Regions from separate parts of the Rahnella sp. CJA17(1/100) genome, predicted to be linked through region 2. Evidence: predicted binding sites of a transcription regulator. Region 2 holds the regulator's gene; each other region holds the start of a gene.

Region 1 (3,802 bases), on a different contig from region 2:
ATAACATTATTCTTGCCCGAACGGTAGATGATCCTGATTTTTAGGCACAATCCAGCCGTAAATAATTAGATACAAAAAGTGTAATTATCGCCTTACATTCTCTCTAACACACAGAATGTTATGGGTTTTGCCCCAATGACAGAGGACAGGTAAATGGTTGATCAACAACAAGGCGATGAGCTGAAGCGCGGTCTCAAAAACCGGCATATTCAGTTGATTGCATTAGGTGGGGCCGTCGGTACAGGGCTGTTTCTGGGCAGCGCTTCCGTCATTCAGTCCGCAGGGCCGGGGATTATTCTCGGTTATGCCATTGCGGGTTTTATCGCATTCTTAATTATGCGTCAGTTGGGTGAAATGGTGGTTGAAGAACCGGTTGCCGGTTCATTCAGTCATTTTGCCTATAAATACTGGGGCGGATTTGCAGGTTTTGCTTCCGGCTGGAATTACTGGGTGCTGTACGTTCTGGTCGCGATGGCCGAACTGACTGCCGTCGGTAAATATATTCAATTCTGGTGGCCAGAAATCCCGACATGGGCTTCTGCCGCGGTTTTCTTCGTGCTGATCAACGCTATCAACCTGACTAACGTTAAAGTGTTTGGCGAGATGGAGTTCTGGTTTGCGATCATCAAAGTGGTTGCCGTAGTGGCGATGATTCTGTTCGGTGGCTGGCTGCTGTTCAGCGACACGGCAGGCCCTCAGGCAACAGTTCGCAACCTGTGGGAGCAAGGCGGTTTCCTGCCCCATGGCATGACCGGGCTGGTGATGATGATGGCGATCATCATGTTCTCTTTCGGTGGCCTGGAACTGGTCGGGATTACTGCGGCTGAAGCGGATAATCCGGAAACCAGCATTCCTAAAGCGACCAATCAGGTTATCTACCGTATTCTGATTTTCTATGTGGGCTCACTTGCCGTCCTGCTTTCCCTGATGCCATGGACCCGTGTCGGGCCGGATACCAGCCCGTTTGTGCTGATCTTCCATGACCTGGGTGATGCACTGGTAGCGAATGCTCTGAACGTGGTGATCCTGACGGCAGCGCTGTCGGTTTATAACAGCTGTGTTTACTGCAACAGCCGCATGTTGTTTGGTCTGGCTCAGCAAGGCAACGCGCCTAAAGCATTGCTCAACGTCGACAAGCGCGGCGTGCCGGTGGCTTCTATCCTCGTTTCTGCTGCCACCACAGCGCTGTGTGTTCTGATTAACTACCTGATGCCGGGTGAAGCGTTTGGTCTGCTGATGGCTCTGGTGGTGTCTGCACTGGTGATCAACTGGGCGATGATCAGTCTGGCGCACATCAAATTCCGTCAGGCGAAACGTCGTGAAGGCGTGGAACCTAAGTTCAAAGCGCTGCTGTATCCGCTGGGTAACTATATCTGCCTGCTGTTTATGGCGGCAATTCTGGTGATCATGGCTATCACCCCGGGCATGGCGATCTCCGTATGGCTGATCCCGGTGTGGCTGGTAGTTCTGGCCATCGGTTACTGGGTCAAAAATCAGCAAAGCGGGAAATCCGTTAACGCTTAAGTATTCGTTTTAAAATTGAAACGGAAATGCGCCCCGGTTAAGTGAAGACTTACCGGGGCGCTTTGTTAGGTACGTCACATTTCCTCCCGTATGACCAAAATGTCCATCTTCATGACTCTTACCTCCTGACCCCTCTTCCCTTCTCCGGCCAATACTCAGGGCTAACAAACAGTTTTTTAACAAAATCCTTTTATCCACAATCCGGAGAGAACATCCATGAAGGAAGGCGCACTGTCGTTCAAAGAGAAAGTGGCGTACGGAATGGGGGATGCGGGCTGCAATATGATTGGCGGCGCCATCATGCTGTTTCTTAATTATTTTTACACAGATATCTTCGGTTTAGCCCCGGCACTGGTTGGCGTATTGCTGCTATCAGTGCGTGTTATCGATGCCGTCACCGACCCGATCATGGGCGCGATTGCTGACCGTACCACCACCCGCTGGGGCCGTTTCCGCCCGTATTTGTTATGGGTTTCGGTGCCATACGTACTGTTCAGTGTGCTGATGTTCACTACACCAGAATGGAGTTACAACAGCAAAGTTATCTATGCGTTTGTAACCTACTTCCTGATGTCCCTGACTTACACCGCCATCAACATTCCCTACTGCTCGCTGGGCGGCGTCATTACTGCCGATCCGCATGAGCGCGTTGCCTGCCAGTCTTACCGCTTCTTTATGGTAGGGATCGCGACACTGATCCTGTCTTCCACCTTACTGCCGATGGCCGACTTTTTCGGTGGCGCAGACAAAGCCAAGGGCTATCAGATGTCGATGGGGGTGATGGCAATCATCGCGCTGTTCATGTTCCTGTTCTGCTTCAGCTCGGTAAAAGAACGTATTCAGCCTGCGGTACCGTCAAAACATGCCTTAAAATCTGACCTGAAAGATGTGTGGAAAAACGACCAGTGGGTACGCATCCTGCTGCTGACGTTCTGCAACGTGTGCCCGGGCTTTATCCGTATGGCAGCCACTATGTATTACGTCACCTGGGTAATGGAAAAATCCACATCCTTTGCCAGCATGTTTATCAGCCTCGGCGTGGTGGGCATGATGATCGGCAGTGCACTGGCAAAACCGCTGACCGATAAATACTGCAAACTGAAAGTGTTCTTCTGGGCCAATATCATCCTGACCATTTTCTCCTGCGGATTCTATTTCCTCGACCCGCACGCCACCACGCTTATTCTGGTGGCGTACTTCATCCTCAACATCATGCACCAGCTCCCTTCCCCGCTGCACTGGTCGCTGATGGCCGACGTTGACGATTACGGCGAATGGAAAACCGGCAAACGTGTTACCGGCATCAGCTTCTCCGGTAACCTGTTCTTCCTGAAATGCGGACTGGCGGTAGCGGGTGCGATGGTCGGCTTCCTGCTCTCCGCGTATGGCTACAATGCCAGCGCAACGCAGCAAAGCGACCATGCCATCAACGGCATCATGTTGTTGTTCACCGTCATTCCAGGCGTGGGCTACCTCATCACTGCCGGTGTTGTACGCTTACTGAAAGTTGATCGCGAAACCATGCGTACCATTCAGGCAGATCTGGAGATTCGCCGCCGTAATTACCGCGAGCTGAATGAATATCACGACGAGAAAAATGCACAGGACGCAGAAGCACTCAGCGTCCCACTGACCAGCAAGGAGCTGAAACATGAGTAATTATCCCAACCCGCTGATTGAGCAACGTGCAGATCCGCATATCTGGCTGCACAGCGACGGAAACTATTACTTTATCGCATCAGTGCCTGAATATGACCGGCTGGAGATCCGCCGCTCGTCAACGCTGACAGGGCTTGCCGACGCGCCTGCCACCATTGTCTGGCATAAACCTGATACCGGCCCGATGAGCGCACTTATCTGGGCACCGGAGTTGCATTTTATCGACGGACAGTGGGTGATCTATTACGCGGCCGCCCCCTCGCAGGAGATTGTTGACGGTTTATTCCAGCACAGAATGTATGCGCTGGTGTGTGAAGAGGCGGATCCGCTCACAGGGAAATGGCAGGAGAAAGGCCGGATCCAGACGCCGATCGACAGCTTCTCGCTCGATGCCACGCACTTTGAGCATCAGGGCAAAAGCTATTATCTGTGGGCGCAGAAAGACCCGGAAATTCGCGGAAACTCCAATTTGTATCTGGCTGAAATGGAAAACCCGTGGACGCTGAAATCACCGCCCGTCATGCTCAGCAAGCCGGAGCTGGACTGGGAAATCATCGGTTTTTGGGTTAATGAGGGGCCGGCGGTGATCAAACACGGTGATAAAATTTTCATCACCTAT
Region 2 (3,802 bases):
CGGTATTGCGTCAGTACATTGCCATCAATGTGGAAGACACCTCGCGCCATCTGAACAAGCGGGTGGCCTGGTTGCTGACCGGGCAACGGCAGATCATCGTGGCAGATGTGGCGACTAAACTGGCCTGTCACCTGAAGGGAATGGGTATCGGTTTTCTGCCGCGCCATCTGTGCCAGCCATATCTCGACAGCGGCGAGCTGATCGCCCGGCAAATCCGCTATCCGCGCGCCCCTTCCCCGCTCAGTCTGGCGTGGAAAAAGGAGTACACAGGCAAGGCGCTGCATGACATTGTTTCTCTGTTCCACCAGAAAGACCCGCTGATCCAACCGTTGCTGGCGGGTTTAGAATAGTGAAGCCCTCTTTGGCTTCGCGAATAAATATGGTAACAATAGGCTTAATTATGCGCAGCCTTGACGCCAGATCTTCGACCACAGAAAAGACCGCGTCTCGCCTGCCTGCATCACCTTTATGGAGAACAGCGCATTATGTCAGCCAAACATCCTGTTATTGCCGTGACCGGTTCGAGCGGTGCAGGCACCACGACCACCAGCGTGGCATTTCGTAAAATATTTCAGCAGCTTGGTTTGCGTGCGGCGGAACTGGAAGGCGACAGTTTTCATCATTTCACCCGTCCTGAAATGGATGCGGCAATACGCAAGGCGCGCGATCTGGGACGTCATATCAGCTACTTCGGGCCGGAAGCCAACGACTTTGGTTTGCTGGAAAAAAGCTTTATCGAATACGGTAAAACCGGCACTGGCCGTTCACGTAAGTATCTGCATACTTATGACGAAGCCGTTCCCTACAATCAGGTGCCGGGTACCTTTACGCCGTGGCAGGCGTTGCCGGAACCGACGGATATTTTGTTTTACGAAGGGTTACACGGTGGTGTGGTGGCGGACAAAATTGACGTTGCCGCGCAGGTCGACCTGCTGGTCGGCGTAGTGCCTATCGTCAACCTCGAATGGATCCAGAAACTGGTGCGCGATACCGGCGAGCGCGGGCATTCCCGTGAAGCGGTGATGGATTCCGTCGTGCGTTCGATGGATGACTATATCAATTACATTACCCCGCAGTTTTCCCGCACGCACATCAATTTCCAGCGGGTACCCACCATCGACACCTCGAACCCGTTTGCCGCCAAAGCCATTCCGTCACTGGATGAAAGCTTTGTGGTGATTCATTTTCAGGGACTGGATGACATCGATTTCCCGTATCTGCTGGCCATGCTGCAAGGGTCGTTTATCTCGCACATCAAAACACTGGTGGTGCCGGGCGGCAAAATGGGGCTGGCGATGGAGCTGATCATGGCGCCGCTGGTGCAGCGCCTGATGGAAGGCAAGAAGATCGAGTAAACTTTATTCGGCTGCAATCACTTCAAAGCTGTGGGTGATTGTGGCCGCTTTCCCCAGCATCAGAGACACAGAACAGTATTTTTCGGCAGACAGGCTGACTGCGCGTTCAACAATCTTATCGGTCAGATCCTTACCGGTGACGATAAAATGCAGATTGATGTGAGTGAACAGACGCGGCGCTTCTTCGCGGCGTTGTGAGGTCAGCTTCACTTCACAATCACGCACGTCATTACGACCTTTTTGCAAAATTGACACCACGTCGATTGCACTACACCCCCCTGCGGACATCAGTAACATTTCCATCGGGCTTGGGGCTTTATCACCCGCGTTTCCATCCATTGAAATCTGATGACCCGATGCAGACTCACCTAAAAATGTCAGTCCTTCAACCCATTTGACACGTGCATGCATGAACTATTCTCCCGGTGAATAAACTTGTCGAAATCTGCTCTCAGAGTACCCTTTCACCTAAAATCTGGCAACGTAACCCGATCGCCATCATGCTGAAGCGAGACAACAGAAGACAGCATCTCAAACCTGTGCTACAAACAAAGCCGAAACATACTTTCCAGTAAATTGCGGTGACGGTTTTTGCGGTTTAAGTACAGAACCCACGGTGATGACAGCAATAAACAGGCTGTTGCACTCCGACATCCGCTTGCAGCATTTCTGGAGAGTTATATGCTGAAAGGGCGCTTTGGATTTGAAGTGCCGTACAGGGAACTCTGAGCCCTGTGATTTTGGGCAGCGATAACAACAGAGGATAATAGCAAATGGTTCTCGGCAAGCCACAAACAGACCCGACTCTTGAATGGTTCCTGTCTCACTGTCATATACATAAGTATCCTTCTAAAAGTACGCTGATTCACCAGGGTGAAAAAGCCGAAACGCTTTACTACATCGTGAAAGGGTCAGTTGCTGTCCTGATTAAAGATGAAGAAGGCAAGGAAATGATACTGTCCTACCTTAACCAAGGTGACTTCATCGGTGAGCTGGGACTCTTCGAAGAAGGTCAGGAACGCAGTGCCTGGGTACGTGCTAAAACTGCCTGTGAAGTGGCTGAAATTTCATATAAAAAATTCCGCCAGCTGATTCAGGTTAACCCGGATATTCTGATGCGTCTCTCCGCGCAGATGGCCAACCGTCTGCAAGTGACGTCAGAGAAAGTCGGCAACCTTGCCTTCCTTGACGTTACCGGTCGCATCGCTCAAACCTTGCTCAATCTGGCTAAACAGCCTGATGCAATGACCCATCCGGACGGGATGCAAATCAAGATCACCCGCCAGGAAATTGGCCAAATCGTCGGTTGTTCACGTGAAACAGTCGGACGCATTCTCAAAATGCTGGAAGATCAGAGCCTGATCTCCGCACACGGTAAAACGATTGTCGTTTACGGCACACGTTAATCCCTCAAAAATTGGCGCGGCAAAACACTGTCGCGCCTTTTTTATGGGCTAAGCTTTACCCATGACGCTATGGCGAAGACTGTTTTACCATCCTGAAGTGAACTACGCGCTGCGCCAGACGCTGGTGTTGTGCTTACCTGTTGGCATTTGCTGGCTGTTTGGCAATTTGCAAATGGGCCTGCTGTTTTCCCTCTGCCCGGCCTGTTGTAACATCGCCGGTCTGGATACCCCGCATAAACGCTTTTTCAAACGCCTGCTCGTCGGCGGTTCACTCTTTGCCGTGAGCAGCCTTCTGCTGCAACTGATGCTCGAAAGCTGGCATATACCGCTGCCGCTGATCATGCTGTCGCTGGCGTTACTGCTGGGCGTCACCGGTGAAATCAGCCCGCTGCATGCGCGCCTGTTGCCCGGTGCGCTGGTGGCGACTATCTTCACGCTGAGTATGGTGGGTGTGCGCCCGATGTGGCAGGCCCCGGTGTTGTTCGCCGCTGGCACAGCCTGGTACGGATTGTTTAACTGGGCGTGGTTTCGTATTTCGGAAGAACAGCCGATGCGCGAAACGCTCAGCCAGCTCTATCTGCAACTCGCGGATTATTTCGAAGCCAAGTACAGCCTGCTGACGCAACACACCGATCCCGAAACTGCGTTACCCCCACTGCTAACCCGCCAGCAGCAGGTTATCGACCTGATTGCCCTGCTTTATCAGCAATTACACATGTTGCCCCAGCACGGACATCATCATCACCATAAACGGCTGTTTCAGCGTTTTCAGGTGGCGCTCGATTTGCAGGAGCACATTACAGTGAGCCTGCATCAGCCGGAAGAAGTGCAGAAACTGGTGGAGGAAAGCCATGCCGAAGCGGTTATCCGCCGAAATGCGCAGGTGATTTCCACCCGTCTTCGGGTGATTGCCGACGATATTCTTTATCATCGTTTATCCGGGCGCTTTACGATGGCCAATGAGCTGACCGCGCTGGAGAAAATCGCCGCGCGTAACCCGGACAATCCGGTAGGTCAGTTTTGTTATTACCATTTCAGCCG
Region 3 (3,802 bases), on a different contig from region 2:
TAATCCGGCACGGTGCCGAACATGTTGCTGCGGTGGGAAACGGAAACGCCGCGGATCCCGGCAGGCGGATAACGGGTAGAAGCAACGGCCAGCTCAGCCTGTTCCTGTGTTTCCACAAACGGCACCAGGAAATTGTAGAAACCGATATCCAGCAGACGTTTAATCACCACCGGATCGTTGAATTGCGGACGAACTACCGGCGCGCTGCGGCTGCCTTTCAGCGCCATCAGCTGCGGCACAAAAGTGCTAACATCGTTTGGCGCGTGTTCGCCGTCGAGCAGCAGCCAGTCAAAACCTGCAAGGCCAAGCACTTCGGTTGAGATCGGGCTGGATAATGCTGACCAACAGCCAATCAGGGTTTTCCCTTGCAATAAGTCCTGGCGGAACCGGTTTGGAATCATTTGATTACTCATATCTGACCTCATAAAAGGGGGCAGAGCCGGGATGCCCGGATTACCCCGCATCGCAATTTACTATTTCTTAAGTTCCAGACGTTTGATATCGCCGACCACCAGCAGATAGCAAAGCATCGCCATCAGTGCTGAACAGCCCACAAAAATTAATGCCATATTGAAAGAATGCAGACCTTTCACGATGTAGCCGATCACCAGCGGCGTCACGATGGAGGCCACGTTACCGAACACGTTGAAGATGCCGCCGCACAGGCCGATGACTTCTTTTGGCGCAGTATCCGCAATCACCGGCCAGCCGAGCGCTCCGAAACCTTTACCGAAGAACGCCAGCGCCATCAGGGTGACGACCAGTACGTTATTGTCGGTGTAGTTACACAAAATGATGCTGGTGGCTAATAACATGCCCAGCACGATAGGAATTTTACGCGCCACGGTCAGCGAGTAGCCGCGTCTGATCAGAAAATCTGAGAACACGCCACCCAGCACACCGCCCGCAAAACCACACAGCGCAGGAATTGCGGCAATCATCCCCACTTTAAGAATAGACATGCCCTTTTCCTGAACCAGATAAATCGGGAACCAGGTCAGGAAGAACCACGTAATACTGTTAATGAAATACTGTCCGAAGAAGATCCCAAGCATCATGCGGCTGCTCAGCATCTGACGAACGTAGCTCCATTTCGGGCCGTTTTTCGCGCTGTCCGTTTTCTTGTGGTCGATATCAACAACGGCACCGCCGTCTGTCAGATACTCCAGCTCACTTTTAGAAATATGTGGATGTTCCGGCGGGTTGTGAATGAATTTGATCCACACCAGCGTCAGCACAAAACCCAGCACGCCCATCACGATGAAAACATGTTCCCACCCCCAGGCATAAGTCAGCCAGCCCAGCAAAGGCGAAAACAGTGCCAGTGAGAAATACTGTGCGGAGTTAAAAATCGCGGAAGCCGTGCCGCGTTCAGTGGTCGGGAACCAGGCAGCCACAATACGGGCGTTCGCCGGGAAGGATGGAGCTTCGGAGAAACCGAGCATGAAACGCAACATGAACAGCGTCAGTGCGCCGTACGCCAGCGGGAACCAGCCCACAAAACCCTGCAACAGGGTGAACAGCGACCAGAAGAACAGGCTGTAGGTGTACACTTTTTTGGAGCCAAATCTGTCCAGCAGCCAGCCGCCGGGCAATTGCATAATCAGATAAGCCCAGCCGAACGCGGCAAAGATTTGTCCCATGTCGGCAGCATCCAGGCCCAGCTCACGCGCGACCTCGGTTCCCGCGATAGAGAGCGTTGCGCGGTCAGCGTAATTCACCGCCGTGATTAAAAAGATAATCAGCAAAATATAGTAACGGATATGGGTCCGTACCTTACTTTGCGCGATTGTCCCGGACTGAGATTGAATGTTCATGGTGACCCTCATTGTCATAATGCGAAAATTTTTCAGGGAGCTCACCGTTATTGAAATAACGTTTTTCGTTCACCTGTGGTTATTCGCCGTACAGCGTCTTAATTCGAAACAGGCAATAAACACTTTATTTATGATCGCCTGAAATTTACCTGTATTACTTTCAACGTCACCTTCAGAGGGCCAATACAGTATAAAAAGGAGGCCACGAAATAACACTGTGCATTCGCCCAAGAATAGCCCCGTTGATTGTGACTATTCTTTTGCATCCACACATCGGTGTGGGAGGAGAATCACAGATTGTGTGGAACCGATAACCGCTCAAATCAAAGGGTGATTTACATCACATTTATTCTGTCACCTGCCACACAGAATGACGTTCATCGGGCAAAAAGCTGGTCAGTTGCACAATGAGGTTGCCGGAAGACTGCCTTATAATGGATGCCATACCCTGTATTACCAGAGCATGTTTACAAGAACATTATTGAGCGTCAACTTCAGATAATTTACCGGAATTTTTTGTTCCGGGATGTTTAATAAACGCGGAGACAGTTATGTCACGTAATAAAGATAAAGAACACGCTACCGAAGCGCTTTTTATTAAAGTTCATGAAAGCGATAACGTGGCGATTATTGTGAATGACAACGGCTTAAAAGCCGGCACCCGATTTGCGAATGGTCTGGAATTAATTGAGCATATTCCGCAAGGCCATAAAGTGGCGTTAGAACCCATTGCTAAAGGCGGCGATATTATTCGTTACGGAGAAGTCATTGGTTATGCCGTACGGGATATCGCGCAGGGCAGCTGGATTGATGAATCCCTGGTGGAATTACCGGTCGCCCCTGAACTTTACAGCCTGCCGCTGGCCACCCGTGTGCCACCCGCGCTGCCACCACTCGAAGGCTATACCTTTGAAGGCTACCGCAATGCCGACGGCAGCGTCGGCACCAAAAATCTGCTGGGAATCACCACCAGTGTGCATTGCGTAGCGGGCGTAGTGGATTACGTAGTGAAAATCATTGAACGTGATTTGCTGCCGAAATTCCCCAACGTCGACGGTGTCGTGGCACTGAATCATTTGTACGGTTGCGGTGTGGCGATTAACGCCCCTGCGGCCATTATCCCGATCCGTACCATCCACAATCTGGCGCTGAACCCGAACTTTGGCGGCGAAGTCATGGTGGTCGGTCTGGGCTGTGAGAAGCTGCAACCCGAGCGCCTGCTGGAAGGCACGCCGGATGTGCAGGCGATTTCACTCGATGACACGCACATTGTGCGTTTGCAGGATGAGCAACATGTCGGTTTCCAGTCGATGGTTGACGATATCCTGACGGTCGCACAATTTCATCTGGAACGCCTGAACCGCCGCCAGCGCGAAACCTGTCCGGCTTCCGATCTGGTTGTGGGCACACAATGCGGCGGCAGTGATGCCTTCTCCGGCGTAACCGCCAACCCGGCAGTCGGTTACGCTTCGGATTTGCTGGTGCGTTGCGGTGCAACAGTGATGTTCTCGGAAGTCACAGAAGTGCGCGACGCTATCCATCTGCTGACACCGCGTGCAGCGGACGTCGACGTGGGTAAACGTCTGCTGGAAGAAATGGCCTGGTACGATAATTATCTGTCGCTGGGTCAGACCGACCGCAGCGCCAACCCGTCTCCGGGCAACAAAAAAGGCGGTCTGGCTAACGTGGTTGAAAAAGCACTGGGTTCGATTGCTAAATCCGGTACCAGTGCGATTTCAGAAGTGTTGTCTCCGGGACAACGTCCGACCAAAAAAGGCCTGATTTACGCCGCCACACCGGCCAGCGATTTTGTCTGCGGGACACAGCAACTGGCTTCCGGTATTACCGTTCAGGTATTCACCACCGGACGCGGTACGCCATACGGCCTGCTTGCCGTGCCGGTGATTAAAATGGCAACACGTACCACGCTGGCAAACCGCTGGCACGACCTGATGGATATCAATGCCGGGACAATTGCGACCGGT
Region 4 (3,802 bases), on a different contig from region 2:
CACGGGTGATATCGACCATCGGTGAGAACGTCATGTTCAGGCCATCGGCTGCCGTTTCCTGGGCTGAAATACGTGCGCTGGTCGCCACCGCCTGCATATCCCAGCTCGCCGCCAGACCGAGGCTGATAGGGAAAATCGTGCGCTGCCCATGCACCACGTCATAGGCATAAAACGGAGGAATTTTCAGGCGGCTGTACTGCACCTGATCCTGCATACGGCGGATATCGGGCTTAGTTACCGTGTTAAACACGCCACCGACTTTACCAGCGCGGATGTCAGCCATGATGGCTTCTTTTTGGTACTCAGGCCCCACAGTGACCAGATTCAGCTGACCGATTTTTTCATCAAGGGTCATTTTTTTCATCAAATCGGCAATGAACGCGTTGCGCTCTTTCACCTGATCCTGAGGAATGCCCGTTGTTTCAACGGCGAGAGAAGAAGCAGAACTTACCAGTAACACTAACGCGCCAAGCATGTGATGCGTATTCATCGGAATTCCTTCAACCATAAGCAGGGGAGCCAAATCAGAGAAAATTCAGCAGCCTGAAGCAAACAAAGCAATGATCATTCTAAGAAAAGTATAGAGTGAGAATCTAATACGTCCCTTCAACTATTAGCAATGAATAGTTTAGACGCCAGCACAATATCTTTTTACCTTTCGGTACATCCCGCAATTTACAGGTAATCAGGATGATAGATACAAAAAGACATTCGATGCGTCACGCAAATTTTTATATTTAGGATTACATGACATCCGGCTGAACAAATAATCATCAGAAGTAACACGGGGGAAAGCGCGGGATAACAAAAAGGGCAGAACATGCGGTTCTGCCCTTTAATAATCTGGAATATCCGCTAAGGAAATCGGATTAATAGTAGTAAGACATATCGGTCGGGGTTTTGCTCATGACATCAAAGAAAACGTCTTTGGTGTTTGCCCAGAATTGCGCGACGGCAACGGCGTTGTAGCTCATGCCCATCAGGCTCATGACAAAGAAACAGGTCACGGTGAGGCCGATACCACTGCAAACGAATGCCATGGTATTGCGGCTGGACTGGCGACAAACAATATTAAGCTGACTGGTGCAGAACATCAAAAAAGCGCTCAGCAATTCCCAGCGCATCATTAAAATCCCGGCAGTTAATGTACCCATCGATAAAATCCTTACTTACTACAGCCACTTGCACGAAGCCAAAATCAGCCGGAAGGCTGCTACGACGGGCGGGCAATGGGCTTTACAGAAGAAATGGTGAATTACAATTATGTGACGACGGTCACATTATATCACCGGATTTTATTTTTGAGTAAAAAATGTTCGCTAATAAAAAATAGGCATAACACATCAACTTATTTTGACGATGTGTTATGAAAAGCGGAGAAATCGTGATGTATTTTGAAGAGATAATTACGCGCCGTAACCCATCACTTGTAACAGGTGCTGAGCCTGCTGCACCGCTTCCTGACGGTGCGCAACACCCAGTTTCTGATACAGATTACGGATATGGGTTTTGATGGTCGTTGATGCAACGTCCAGCTCACCGGCAATCTGGTCATTACTGTAGCCGGAGTAAATCAGCCCCAGAACCTGCCACTCGCGCTGCGTCAGCGGGCTGGTACGGATTAGCTCCGGCACTTGCGGATGGGTCAGCAGTTTGTTCACAAAGCCTTCGTCGAAATGCGCAAACTTGTGACGGTGATGCTGGTTAATTTCGCGCAAAATCTGCTGGGCGCGGCGCTGTTCCAGTTCCGGTAGCAGATTAAGCTGGATCAACTGGCGCAGTTGTTGCGCCATCATTTCCCCTTCGATGACGAAATGACTGACAAAACCGGTACGGTTCGCCAGCGCCAGCGCTTCGATCAATGCTTTTTGGGCGTCACTTTTGCGCCCGGTTTGCCAGTAAAGTAAGTTACTCAGCAGCAAATTGCGGTTCAGATCGCTGGTCAGGCGCAACTGCCGGGCATTCTGATTCAGTTCATCGAGCACCACTTCAGCTTCATCAAACTGTTCCAGCAAAATCTGTACGCGGGCAATATTTCGCCACTGACCTTGCTGGAAATGGTTATCTGCCATGTCCGGTTTACGCGCCTGTTGCAGCCACTGGCGTGCAGCGTTTTTATCGCCAATCATCTGCCAGTAAATCACCCGCGGCTTATCGGTATTGGTCAGCCAGTCAATGTGATACTGACCGGTTTTCAGCAATGCTTCACAGCGTTGTAAATGATGATGGGCGTTGTCGAGCTGACCGCGTGCCAGCGAACATTTCGCCAGCATCGCCAGGCATTGCAACTGCTGTTGCGGCTGGAAATTGCTCAGCACATTAAGCCCTTCACGCGCAGCTTCTTCTGCATCATCGAGCCGCGACCATGACCACAACAGTTGGGAACGTAAGCGCAATAAAAATTCGTGCATCGGCAACTGTTCAAGATGCTGTTCGCGCACCAGTTCAAAAGCGCGATCCTGCATCTCAAACGCGGCCTGCAAAAAGCCCTGAGCAATCAGAATTTCACTCTGTTGCAGCAGCGCCCATAAGGCGTAGTGATAGGCTTCATAACGGCGGGCGATTTGCTCGGTCTGCTGCATCAGCGGCAGTGCGCGGGTGAGATCCCCTTTGCAGTGCTGGATTTCACCGGTCACGGACGTGGCCACAATGCGGCTGTAATAGCTTTCATAAGGCAGATAGCGCAGCGCCTCAGTGGCCAGTTTTTCCGCCTCATCCTGACGTCCGTCGTTGATAGCCACCTGTGCCCGCAGGGCATCAAACTCGGCCGCCAGTGCCTGTTCCATCACAATATTATGCTGTTTCATTTCGCTTTCAGCGCGGGCCAGCAACACCTCGACTTCAGCATAACGGTGCTGACTTTGTGCGAGCCATGCCTGCAACAACACCAGTTTAGGATTCTGAATCAGCCGGTCATAAGGCAGAGCGGCAAGACATTCTTCCAGCAACGCCAGCTCGCTTTGATTAAACAGGGCCCAGGCATGTTGCAGCAGAATATCGCGCAGCAAATTGGTGTCTTCGGCACCCAGCGCATGATGAATGGCTTCGGCCGGAAAACCTTGCGCCAGCCAGCCTTCGGCGGCAGCGCGGTGAATGGCAGGCAGCTCAGATGCCAGTTCCCACTGACAACGCTGACGCAGGAATGTGGCAAACAGCGGGTGGAAGTTAAACCATTCGCCGCTGTCATCCATACGGTTGATGAATAATCCCTGACGTTCCAGTTCTTCCAGCCGTTGCTGACCATTTTCGCTGCCGGTCAGGCGCACAATCAGCGCGTCGTTCATTGAGCGTAACAGCGAGCAGCGCAGGAGAAAATCACGCGTCGGGGCATCAACGCGATCCAGCACTTCATCCACCAGATATTCAGAAAGATGGCTGGCATTCAGCCCGGCCAGTTTGCGTGCGGACTGCTGCGTCGAATGCTGTGAAGGGTGGGAAGACTGCCGCGCCGATAACGCGATCAGTTGCAAGGCGGTGGCCCAGCCCGCGACTTCGTCGCACAGCCGGCTGCTGTCTGCCTGATCAATCGGGTCTTTCAGCCGGTTGTCGAAAAATTGCTGTGTTTCCGGATGCGTAAAGGCCAGATGCGAGGCGTTGAGTTCCAGCAGTTGATCCCGCACACGCATATTGGCGATGCCCAGCGGCGGCAGGGTGCGTGAAAGCACCACCAGTGACAGGTTTTCCGGCTGATGGCGCAGGAAAAAACGCATCCCTTCATGAATGGCGTCATTAGAAATCAGATGGTAATCGTCGATCACCAGCAGCAGCGGGCTGTGCCAGTCGGAAAGTTCCACAAAAAGCT

The links. Region 2 encodes CRP, which controls carbon source genes, mostly activating them, when cyclic AMP is high. Its sites were predicted from a motif close to ATGTGANNNNNNTCACAT; they were not measured.
Region 1: the regulator CRP is predicted to act here: its motif matches at 1,587-1,604, upstream of AACU55_RS19795 (glycoside-pentoside-hexuronide (GPH):cation symporter).
Region 3: the regulator CRP is predicted to act here: its motif matches at 2,146-2,163, upstream of garD (galactarate dehydratase).
Region 4: the regulator CRP is predicted to act here: its motif matches at 1,264-1,281, upstream of AACU55_RS25415 (YjcB family protein).

Annotation. Positions count from the first base shown of each region.
Region 1 covers NZ_CAWOJA010000055.1:154,519-158,320, forward strand. Annotated here, with positions in the region: gene aroP (aromatic amino acid transporter AroP) at 154-1,524, shown strand; gene AACU55_RS19795 (glycoside-pentoside-hexuronide (GPH):cation symporter) at 1,741-3,183, shown strand; gene AACU55_RS19800 (glycoside hydrolase family 43 protein) at 3,176-3,802, shown strand, end outside.
Region 2 covers NZ_CAWOJA010000003.1:137,848-141,649, reverse strand. Annotated here, with positions in the region: gene allS (HTH-type transcriptional activator AllS) at 1-350, shown strand, start outside; gene AACU55_RS02325 (phosphoribulokinase) at 486-1,355, shown strand; gene AACU55_RS02320 (OsmC family protein) at 1,359-1,766, opposite strand; gene crp (cAMP-activated global transcriptional regulator CRP) at 2,129-2,761, shown strand; gene AACU55_RS02310 (YccS/YhfK family putative transporter) at 2,823-3,802, shown strand, end outside.
Region 3 covers NZ_CAWOJA010000093.1:86,785-90,586, forward strand. Annotated here, with positions in the region: gene garL (2-dehydro-3-deoxyglucarate aldolase) at 1-413, opposite strand, end outside; gene AACU55_RS25080 (MFS transporter) at 474-1,817, opposite strand; gene garD (galactarate dehydratase) at 2,369-3,802, shown strand, end outside.
Region 4 covers NZ_CAWOJA010000093.1:163,164-166,965, reverse strand. Annotated here, with positions in the region: gene bglX (beta-glucosidase BglX) at 1-490, opposite strand, end outside; gene AACU55_RS25415 (YjcB family protein) at 870-1,154, opposite strand; gene malT (HTH-type transcriptional regulator MalT) at 1,407-3,802, opposite strand, start outside.